DNA from 4 places in the Peribacillus sp. NPDC096540 genome. Region 2 is predicted to be linked to each of the others. Evidence: riboswitches for the same ligand, from Rfam matches in the RefSeq annotation. Region 2 holds a riboswitch; each other region holds the start of a gene.
The links. A riboswitch is a leader RNA that binds a small molecule or an ion and turns the genes downstream of it on or off. The one in region 2 is predicted to bind cobalamin.

Region 1: another riboswitch for cobalamin. It lies ahead of nikA (nickel ABC transporter substrate-binding protein); the one in region 2 lies ahead of ACQKMR_RS19090 (ribonucleoside-diphosphate reductase subunit alpha).
Region 3: another riboswitch for cobalamin. It lies ahead of ACQKMR_RS06725 (FecCD family ABC transporter permease); the one in region 2 lies ahead of ACQKMR_RS19090 (ribonucleoside-diphosphate reductase subunit alpha).
Region 4: another riboswitch for cobalamin. It lies ahead of metE (5-methyltetrahydropteroyltriglutamate--homocysteine S-methyltransferase); the one in region 2 lies ahead of ACQKMR_RS19090 (ribonucleoside-diphosphate reductase subunit alpha).

Annotation. Positions count from the first base shown of each region.
Region 1 covers NZ_JBNNTG010000021.1:19,870-22,074, forward strand. The annotation lists gene nikA (nickel ABC transporter substrate-binding protein) at 1-1,086, opposite strand, end outside; cobalamin riboswitch at 1,237-1,425, opposite strand; gene ACQKMR_RS17565 (aspartyl-phosphate phosphatase Spo0E family protein) at 2,025-2,195, shown strand.
Region 2 covers NZ_JBNNTG010000024.1:36,553-38,757, forward strand. The annotation lists gene ACQKMR_RS19090 (ribonucleoside-diphosphate reductase subunit alpha) at 1-1,070, opposite strand, end outside; cobalamin riboswitch at 1,208-1,388, opposite strand; gene ACQKMR_RS19095 (manganese-dependent inorganic pyrophosphatase) at 1,682-2,205, shown strand, end outside.
Region 3 covers NZ_JBNNTG010000005.1:386-2,590, reverse strand. The annotation lists gene ACQKMR_RS06730 (ABC transporter ATP-binding protein) at 1-272, opposite strand, end outside; gene ACQKMR_RS06725 (FecCD family ABC transporter permease) at 269-1,354, opposite strand; cobalamin riboswitch at 1,543-1,730, opposite strand; gene ACQKMR_RS06720 (GNAT family N-acetyltransferase) at 1,849-2,205, opposite strand, start outside.
Region 4 covers NZ_JBNNTG010000027.1:85,466-87,670, reverse strand. The annotation lists gene ACQKMR_RS20665 (potassium channel family protein) at 42-458, opposite strand; cobalamin riboswitch at 749-939, shown strand; gene metE (5-methyltetrahydropteroyltriglutamate--homocysteine S-methyltransferase) at 1,095-2,205, shown strand, end outside.

The DNA.
Region 1 (2,205 bases), on a different contig from region 2:
AGATTCATCCAATAACTGTTTTGCTTTTTCTGTATCATATTCATGAGGCTCTATATTAATTTTCGTGTAAGGCAACATAGGTGGAAACAAAGTATCAGCCTTTTTTTCCATACCATAAAAGATCTTATCAATAACAGCCTGTTTATTAAAAGCATGTTGAAGAGCTAACCGAACTTTAAGATCTTTAGTCGCTTCTCTGTTTGAGTTAAGAAGCAGTGTTCTTGTAGCAGTAGGTTCTGACAATTTAGTTTCATATTGCCCTGAATTCTTCAAAAATTGGAATGAATCTTGGCTAATGACCCCGTTTCCAAATATAAAGTCGAGTTCTTTTTTCTCAAAAGCTAATACTCTTGACTCTCCGTCAGTAATGACTTTAACAACCACCTTATCTACTTTAGGCTTAGTACCCCAATACTGTTCATTCCTTTTAAAAACAGCAAACTCATTTTTCTTATATTCGCTCAACACCCATGGTCCTGTGCCAATCTGAGACTTGAGTCCGTCCTTAAATGTGTTTTGACTGTCAGGAAAAGCAGCTTCTCCTACAAATCTCAACGGTCTGATGTAAGTTAGTTCTTGCAGAGTTGGATAATACGCGTTGTTCAAAATAAGTTTAAATGTATATTTATCTATTATTTCAGTACCTTTGATTTGGTTAATTAATTCCACCCATTCATGTTGTTTGCGATTATCTAAAATGGTATCAAAGTTTTTCTTAACGATTGCAGCATTAAAGAGGGAACCATCGGAAAATTTAACATCTTTCCTCAGATGGAATACATATTCTTTTCCATCTTTCGATATATCCCAGCTCTCTGCAAGCCAAGGCTGAATTTCTCCGCCTTCACCGTAATAAACAAGGGATTCATATACCATAGCCTGGGAAAAAAACTCATTCGGAAAATATGTGTGTGGATTTAAGTCACCTATATCCCCAGGCCAGGAAAAAGTAACAACTTTTTGTTTATCTTTATCTGATGTATTTTCTTGATCTATTGTTGTGTTGCTGCAACCAGTAACAAAAATTGTGAAAATTACTAGTAGTCCAACAAAAGAATGGAATAAACTAGACCGTTTTAAGTACATGTTTTCTCACCTTCAATTATGGAATTTTAACTATTTGAAAATTATACAAAAAAAGCATTTCCAACCAGATTTAACGGTCAGAAATGCTTATTATTTAAGAACAAATTCGTCTTCTAGCACTCTAACACCTCCCTATCTCCCGTAGGTTTAACAGCATTTCTAGAACGGGCAGGTCTTCTGACTTAGGTTCATCATCTCCATGCGTCTTCCCGGATATTATCCAGTGACTTTCTTGCATAGGACTCACCATTACAGCGGCGGGACCGTGCCGGATTTTGCACCGGCTTCCCTTTTAAATATTCGCTATTAAACGAATATACCCATTCCAATACTATATGAAATTTTCCCTCATCTTCATAGTAAAATATAGAGCTTGTCAATCGTAAAATTAGTATGTCGAAACCATTTGGTACTCTTAACAATTTATTAGTTTCATCCCTAAGTAATTTTTGATAAACCCAGCTACTAATCATATCCATCCTAGCAATAAACGAAATACAGGTAGTAAAAGGAGAATAAGCATGTTCTCTTTAACATGTAACAAACATATTAATTTTCCTAAACTTAACTGTTTTACGCTTGCAACTCTCTCAAAATGGAAATATTCACTTTGAAAATTAACTCAAAAAAAGTTTACCTAATACAAATTATATTCGTTATCGCAAATTTATGCTATATCAAATTAAAGTCCTGATGTTTTTTAACGGCTCGTTAGGTATGGATAGGCATACTCTTATACGAACAGTAATCTGTAACGACATATATCGTATGATAGTGAGGAGAATTTTCTTTTTACAGATCTGTATTGCACCCTCCGAATTTACTTTCATTTTTTATAAGTGAATACTCACTTAATTATTTAAAATCATCCTAATTTATGTAATAATAAAATATACTACAATAAAGGAAAGGTCTTGAGGGGATTTTCGTTGGAAAGTATGGAACTACTACATAAAAAAATAGAGACAATGAGGAAAGAATTAATATTTACTGCCTTAAAGCATGGGCTCACCTCAAAAAAAACGTTACATTTGAGCCAAGAACTTGATAAACTCTTGAATTTACTTGTACATGAACAGGAGTCTCTACATCCAATAGGCTTTCAATAAGGAGGAAAGG
Region 2 (2,205 bases):
TCGCGTACGGCTTCCATGAACAAATCAGGAATACATACACCTGTAAAAATATCATGAGCTTTCAACCGGTCATCACCGTTTTGTGTCTTCAAGTCAAGGAAACTCATGATATCTTTATGCCAAGCATCCAAATAAATCGCGATTGCCCCTTTACGCTGACCTAATTGATCTACGCTGACAGCTGTCTGGTTAAACAAACGGATCCAAGGGGTCGTGCCTGAACTGTTTCCAGAGAAACCACGGATATCTGAACCAAGTGAGCGGATTTTACCGACGTAAAGTCCTACACCACCGCCGAATTTAGATACTTTAGCGGCATCATAGTTCGATAGATAAATGCCATCAATAGAATCTTCAATCGCATCAATAAAGCATGAACTTAACTGGCCATGCGTTTTTCCTGCGTTTGATAGGGTAGGTGTCGCGACGGTCATGTACAGATTGGACATCGCCCAGTATGCCTCTTTCACAAGTTGTAGGCGATGTTCTGTTTTTTCCATTCTCATAATTTCCATAGCGATAATCATGAAGCGCTCCTGAGGCAGTTCGTAGACCTTGTCTTTTTTCGGACGGGCTAGGTAGCGGTCGTTTAATAGGTAGATGCCAATATAAGAAAATAGTTTATCTTTTTCCGGATCGATCTCTAAGCCCAATTCTTCTATTTCTTCTTTGGAGTAAGAGTTGAGTAGTTCGGGTTTATAAATCGGGTAGCGTTGTCCCTCTTGCAGTTGAGAGAGTTCTGCGATTAATTCATAGAACGGACCATAGCTCACACTCTCATAGCCCCGATTTGCTTGTGCATCCCTGTACATGGTATTCAAAAGTTCTGCTGCAGCAACAAACGTCCAATCTGGAGCATCTATGTCCACACTTTCGAGAGCAAGCTGGATCAGTTTTTTTGATGTTTGTTCTTCTGTTGATTCACTTTTACGATCTAGCCATTTTGTAAAACGCTTTTTGAATTTTTCCATATCAAGCTGGCCTTCGAATTCCTTGGATAACATCTCAAGCTGGATAGAACTTGTTTCTGTGTCATTTTTCTCTATAGTAGAGTTATATGTTTGAGTCATGAATAATCCTCCTTGTAAACTTCCGTTACATAAAAAAATCCGCCCAATAAATTGAGCGGATCAAACGATAGAATAAAAGAGCCATGAAAAAATAGCCGTTATACTATCGTTTCATCATCTCAATCCCCGAAGAATAAGAAACGTGAAAAATCCAGGCAGGTCTCCTGACTCATGATCATCCTACTTTGAGTTCTTCCCGTATAAAGAGCTATACAGTGGTTTTCTCATTTCGTCACATTTACAGTTGCGGGGACAGTTCCGGGTTTACACCGGATTCCCTTTTCAGCCATCACTGGCACCTTGGATTATATATAATTCTATATATAGTTATTTTTGTGGTTTTTAATATCAATATCTAGTATTTATGCTTATATTATCGTAAGCCATATGAGACGATAATTCAACTAATATATTTGAGAAAAACCAATCCTTATCTATTGACAAAGTGAGGGAAGAGGAAAAAAGATAGAAAGAATTAATAGAGAAATGGGAAATTCAAACACTGAATATAAGAGATTTTATGTTAAAATAAAGTGTATAGTAAAGGTGGATCTCCCTTATAGTAATGATAGAGGTTCCCGGAAAAATATTTATTAAAAGGAGAAATAATCTTGGAAAAAGTATTAGTTTTTGGACATAAAAACCCGGATACAGACACAATCTGTTCAGCTATCGCTTATGCGGATCTGAAAAAACAACTAGGTATCAACGCTGAACCTGTTCGTCTTGGTGAAGTGAATGGTGAAACACAATATGCATTAGACCAATTCAAATTCGAAGCTCCTCGTCTTGTAGAAAAAGTGGCAGGGGAAGCGGATGGTGTGATTTTAGTCGATCACAACGAACGTCAGCAAAGTGCTGAAGACATTGACCAAGTCCGAGTATTAGAAGTTATCGACCATCACCGTATCGCTAACTTTGAAACAAGTGATCCTTTATATTACCGCGCAGAACCAGTTGGCTGCACGGCAACTATTTTAAATAAAATCTATAAAGAAAACGGTATTGAAGTACCTAAAGCAATCGCAGGTCTAATGCTGTCTGCCATCATTTCCGATTCTTTATTGTTCAAATCTCCAACCTGCACAGAGCAAGACGTTGCAGCAGCAATGGAATTAGCGGAGATTGCCGGAGT
Region 3 (2,205 bases), on a different contig from region 2:
AAGTCAAATGTCAGGGATGTTTCTTGACTAACAACCGCCATTTCCCGAGCGGTTTGTTTCGGTGAAAGCCTGTATAGGTTTTGACCGTCCAGGTGAACTGATCCAGTGTGTGGCTCTGCAATTCGAGAAGCCGCTTTTAATAGAGTCGATTTCCCGCTCCCATTCGGGCCGATTAGCCCTACAAACTGTCCAGAACTTATTTGCAGGGAAATATCCTCTATAATAGTAGTTTCCAGAATGGAATAAGACACTTCTTCAATAGATAATTTCACTTGCCTCCACCCCCAAAGGAATACGAACTTCGACGCAAAAGCCAAATAAAGAATGGACCGCCGCAAAGTGCAGTGACAACCCCAATCGGAAGTTCTTGAGGTGCAAGAACCAACCTAGCACATACGTCTGACCAAATAACCAGAATCATCCCTATCAAAATACTGCATGATAGTACACGTTTATGGTCTGTACCCACTACTAGCCGGGCTAAATGGGGAACGACTAAACCAATAAACCCGATAGAGCCACTTACAGCCACAATTGTTCCTGTAAGAAGGGAAGTAATTATGATTAGCACTTTACGAAAGGATTCCATATTAACGCCAAGTGTCACTGCGACTTCTTCTCCCATTAATAAGATATTAAGAGAGCGAGAGTGTACTAATAGATAGATGGAAACAACGGCCACCACGACAGTTGGAATCGGTATATAATCCCATTTGGCTCCGGCTAAGCTTCCCATCATCCAAAACATCGCTTCACGAATACCAGAATCCTTTGGAGCAAGGGTGACAATGAAATTAGTTATGGCGGACATAATCATCGAAATAGCCACACCCGCAAGCAATAGTCTTGTCGTTTGAATTCTCCCACCTACTTGAGCTAATAAATAAACGGACAGCATCGCGACCATTGCACCCAAGAAAGCACCAAACGAGAGTGCATATTGACCGAAAATAGGCAGTGCTCCAAATAGAATAACGAGGGTTGCTGCAACCGATGAACCAGAAGAAATGCCCAGGATATACGGATCTGCTAGTGAATTGCGAACCAAAGCCTGAATAACCACACCCACTACGGATAATCCCGCTCCTACCACTGCTCCGAGTAAGACCCGGGGTAAACGGATATCCCAAATAATTCTCTCTTGGGATCGGCTCCAATTCACGTCTATATAATCACCAATAAACGGAAGGTGACCTATAGCAATTTTCCAAACCGTTATCGCCGACATCTTAACTGGGCCGAGGGTTACAGCAAATGTAATCGATAATAAAAGGATGCAAACCAAGAAAAGTAACAAAAATCGAAACCGGCGTTTGGCTTTCCTCTCAAACTGTGGTTCTTGTGGTACATCCACATTCTCTTTCAACGACCTACTTAGCAATAACTCTCTCAATAATGAAATCCTCCTCAAAAAAAAACTCACAAAAAAACCCCAATCCGTTTTACAAGGAATGGAGTTACGAGCATAAGTATAAAGACATACAAACTGTGTTTGCAGTCAGTCTTTTCCCTCTCGAACACCTCTCCTCTCAGCGAAGGATGATTGGCGATACACACTAGGTAGGTCTCCTGGCTTCCAGATCATCATTTTCTTTCGTCTTCCCTGATTCATCATCAAGTGACATCTTGAAAGAAAACTTCTTGGTTACAGTGGCGCGACCACTCGGGATTTACACCCGATTCCCTGTTACCCTTTGTTCACACAAAGGCACCCAGCGGCATATTTATGAACTTCGCAAAATTTCCAAATAAATATAACGTTAGTATAGTATACTTCCCATCTTTTCACAATTGGAAAAGTAGAAAGACGGAAAGCTCCTACACTCTAGTTTAAAAGATCATGACCGGTTAAAGGGCCCTGCTATAATGGATAAACGTTTCTTTTTGACCATTGAGGTCACTTTGTTCTACATTAATAGAAATTCGTTTAAATCCGTTTCTCTCTAAAACTTTTTGAGAGGCAATATTGTTACTTGTTGTTTTCGCTTCTATCTGGTTTACACTTGATTCTGACGCTTTGTTTAGCAATAGCTTTAATGCTTTATTCGCTATTCCCCTTTGCGTATACTTCTCGCCAATTCTATAACCCACATGTGCGACACCATTGGTATTATCAATATCAACAAGGTTAATTCTTCCGACAATTGAGCCTGATTCATTCTTAATGAGATAAAAATATGAGATATTTTCTGCTTGTTCTTTTAA
Region 4 (2,205 bases), on a different contig from region 2:
ATTATGGTAAGCGTACCCAATAATTGAAAGAAACACAACTTTCATTTATTCCTCCTTTCCTGATCTAAATCAATCACTGTCCGAATTACAAACGCGGCCGGGAGCGTATAGCCGATGAATGCCTGGATTGTCGCAATCATCCTGCCCACGCCTATCGGGGCTATATCCCCATACCCTACAGAAAACATCGTCATCGCACTAAAATAAAAAGAAGTCTTCAGTTGCTCGTAAAAACTGCCGTCCAAACGATTGCCCATATCAAGAATCACTGAATGATTCTGAAGCTCGTATAATAAATAAATCAGTGCAAAACCTACTAATATCGTCGCATATAAATTGCCAAGCCACAGCATATCCTCCAGAGAAAACTTCTTTCCTCCCGACTCAACAAGAAATAACGTTCGAATGCTCATCACCATGCAAAAAATGATTCCTGCAATCAAGATGTAAAAAGTCATCCCCCACGCCTCATTTCAAAACAACCCATTCCCCTATACATACTCCCCGTCCAAACAATATATTCTTTATTTAGGGGTCAGACCCCATTTCCCAACATTCACATCCTTAAACAAACCTAGGTGCACCAATAGTTTTGTCGATATAGGGCGGGGTCAGACCCCATTTCCCGAGACTTTTTTCCTTGTTGACCATTTTAGTCGGGATATGTTAAGATTGTCTAAATTTTTATAATAGTTTTTATTTTATAAATTTTTGCCACCTGCAGTTTAATTTACAGCAGGTTTGTGAAATTTCATATGTGGAAATAGGTTCCTAATTTTTTTAGGATTAAAAGGGAAGTCCGGTGTAATTCCGGCACGGTCCCGCCACTGTAATAGGAATGTTAGCGCTATGCAATATGCCACTGATTTTCGGATTGGGAAGGCCTGCCGCTAATAAGATTCCTCAAGTCAGGAGACCTGCCTGTTTCGACAACACTGTTTTAACCTACGGAGAATAGGGAAGTGTTAGGGACCTTATAATTTTAAGGGGTTTTTGTATACCCCTTTATTTTAAGCATTTCTAACTTTCTCTTTTGATGGTTAGGGGTGCTTTTTTTATTGTTATTTTATTAAAAGAAAAAAGAATGTAGGAGGATGGGAATATTGAAAAGTAGTAGTTTAGGGTACCCGCGAATTGGGGAAGATCGTGAATGGAAACGCACATTAGAAGCTTACTGGTCCGGAAAAATCGATGAATCGGAGTTTACAGCACAGCTAGAAGCCATCCGTTTAGGCAACTTACAAAAGCAAAAGGACCAAGGTATTGATATTATTCCTGTCAATGACTTTACTTTATATGATCAAATGCTCGATATGTCTGTAATGTTCGGTCTTGTTCCTGAGCGTTATTCAGCCTATAAAGGCGGCACCGTTCCCCTTTCTGTATATTATTCTATGGCTCGCGGAAACAAGGATGAAGTTGCTTCTGAAATGACGAAATGGTTCAATACAAATTATCACTATATCGTTCCCGAATTAAAACCGTCAAAGCTGACTTTGACAGAAAATAAACCACTTGCTTCTTATCGCGAAGCCAAAGAAAAACTAGGAATTGAAGCTAAGCCCGTGTTAGTCGGACCTTATACTTTTATTACTCTGTCTAAAGGCTACAATAAACAAGATGTACCTGGAATCATCCTTAGTCTCCTGCCTTTATACACACAAATTCTGCAAGAGTTAGAACATGAAGGCGTGAAGTGGGTGCAAATCGATGAGCCCTCCCTTGTTTCATCCATTTCTAAAGATGATATGCAAACTGTTACTTACTTATATGAAAAATTGAGTGAAGCAGCTCCAAACTTGAACATCATGCTACAAACATACTTTGATGCGGTAGAGCACTACCAAGAGGTGATTGAATTACACGTTCAAGGGATCGGTCTTGATTTTGTCCATGATAAAGGGAAGAACCTTAGTAATCTTCAAGAATTCGGTTTCCCGAAAGACAAAGTGCTCGGTGCAGGTGTGATTGATGGGAAAAATATTTGGCTTTCCGATTTATCGAAAAAGAATCAGTTGATCAATACCATCACAAAAACCGTAGCCGAAGACCAAATTTGGCTTCAACCCTCTTGCTCCCTGCTTCATGTACCAGTAACGGTTCGAAATGAGACGGCTCTTACTAAAGAAGTTCAACAGGCCCTTGCCTTTGCTGATGAGAAGCTTGAAGAAATCACTCTACTAGTAAAAGGTAGTAATCAAGGTG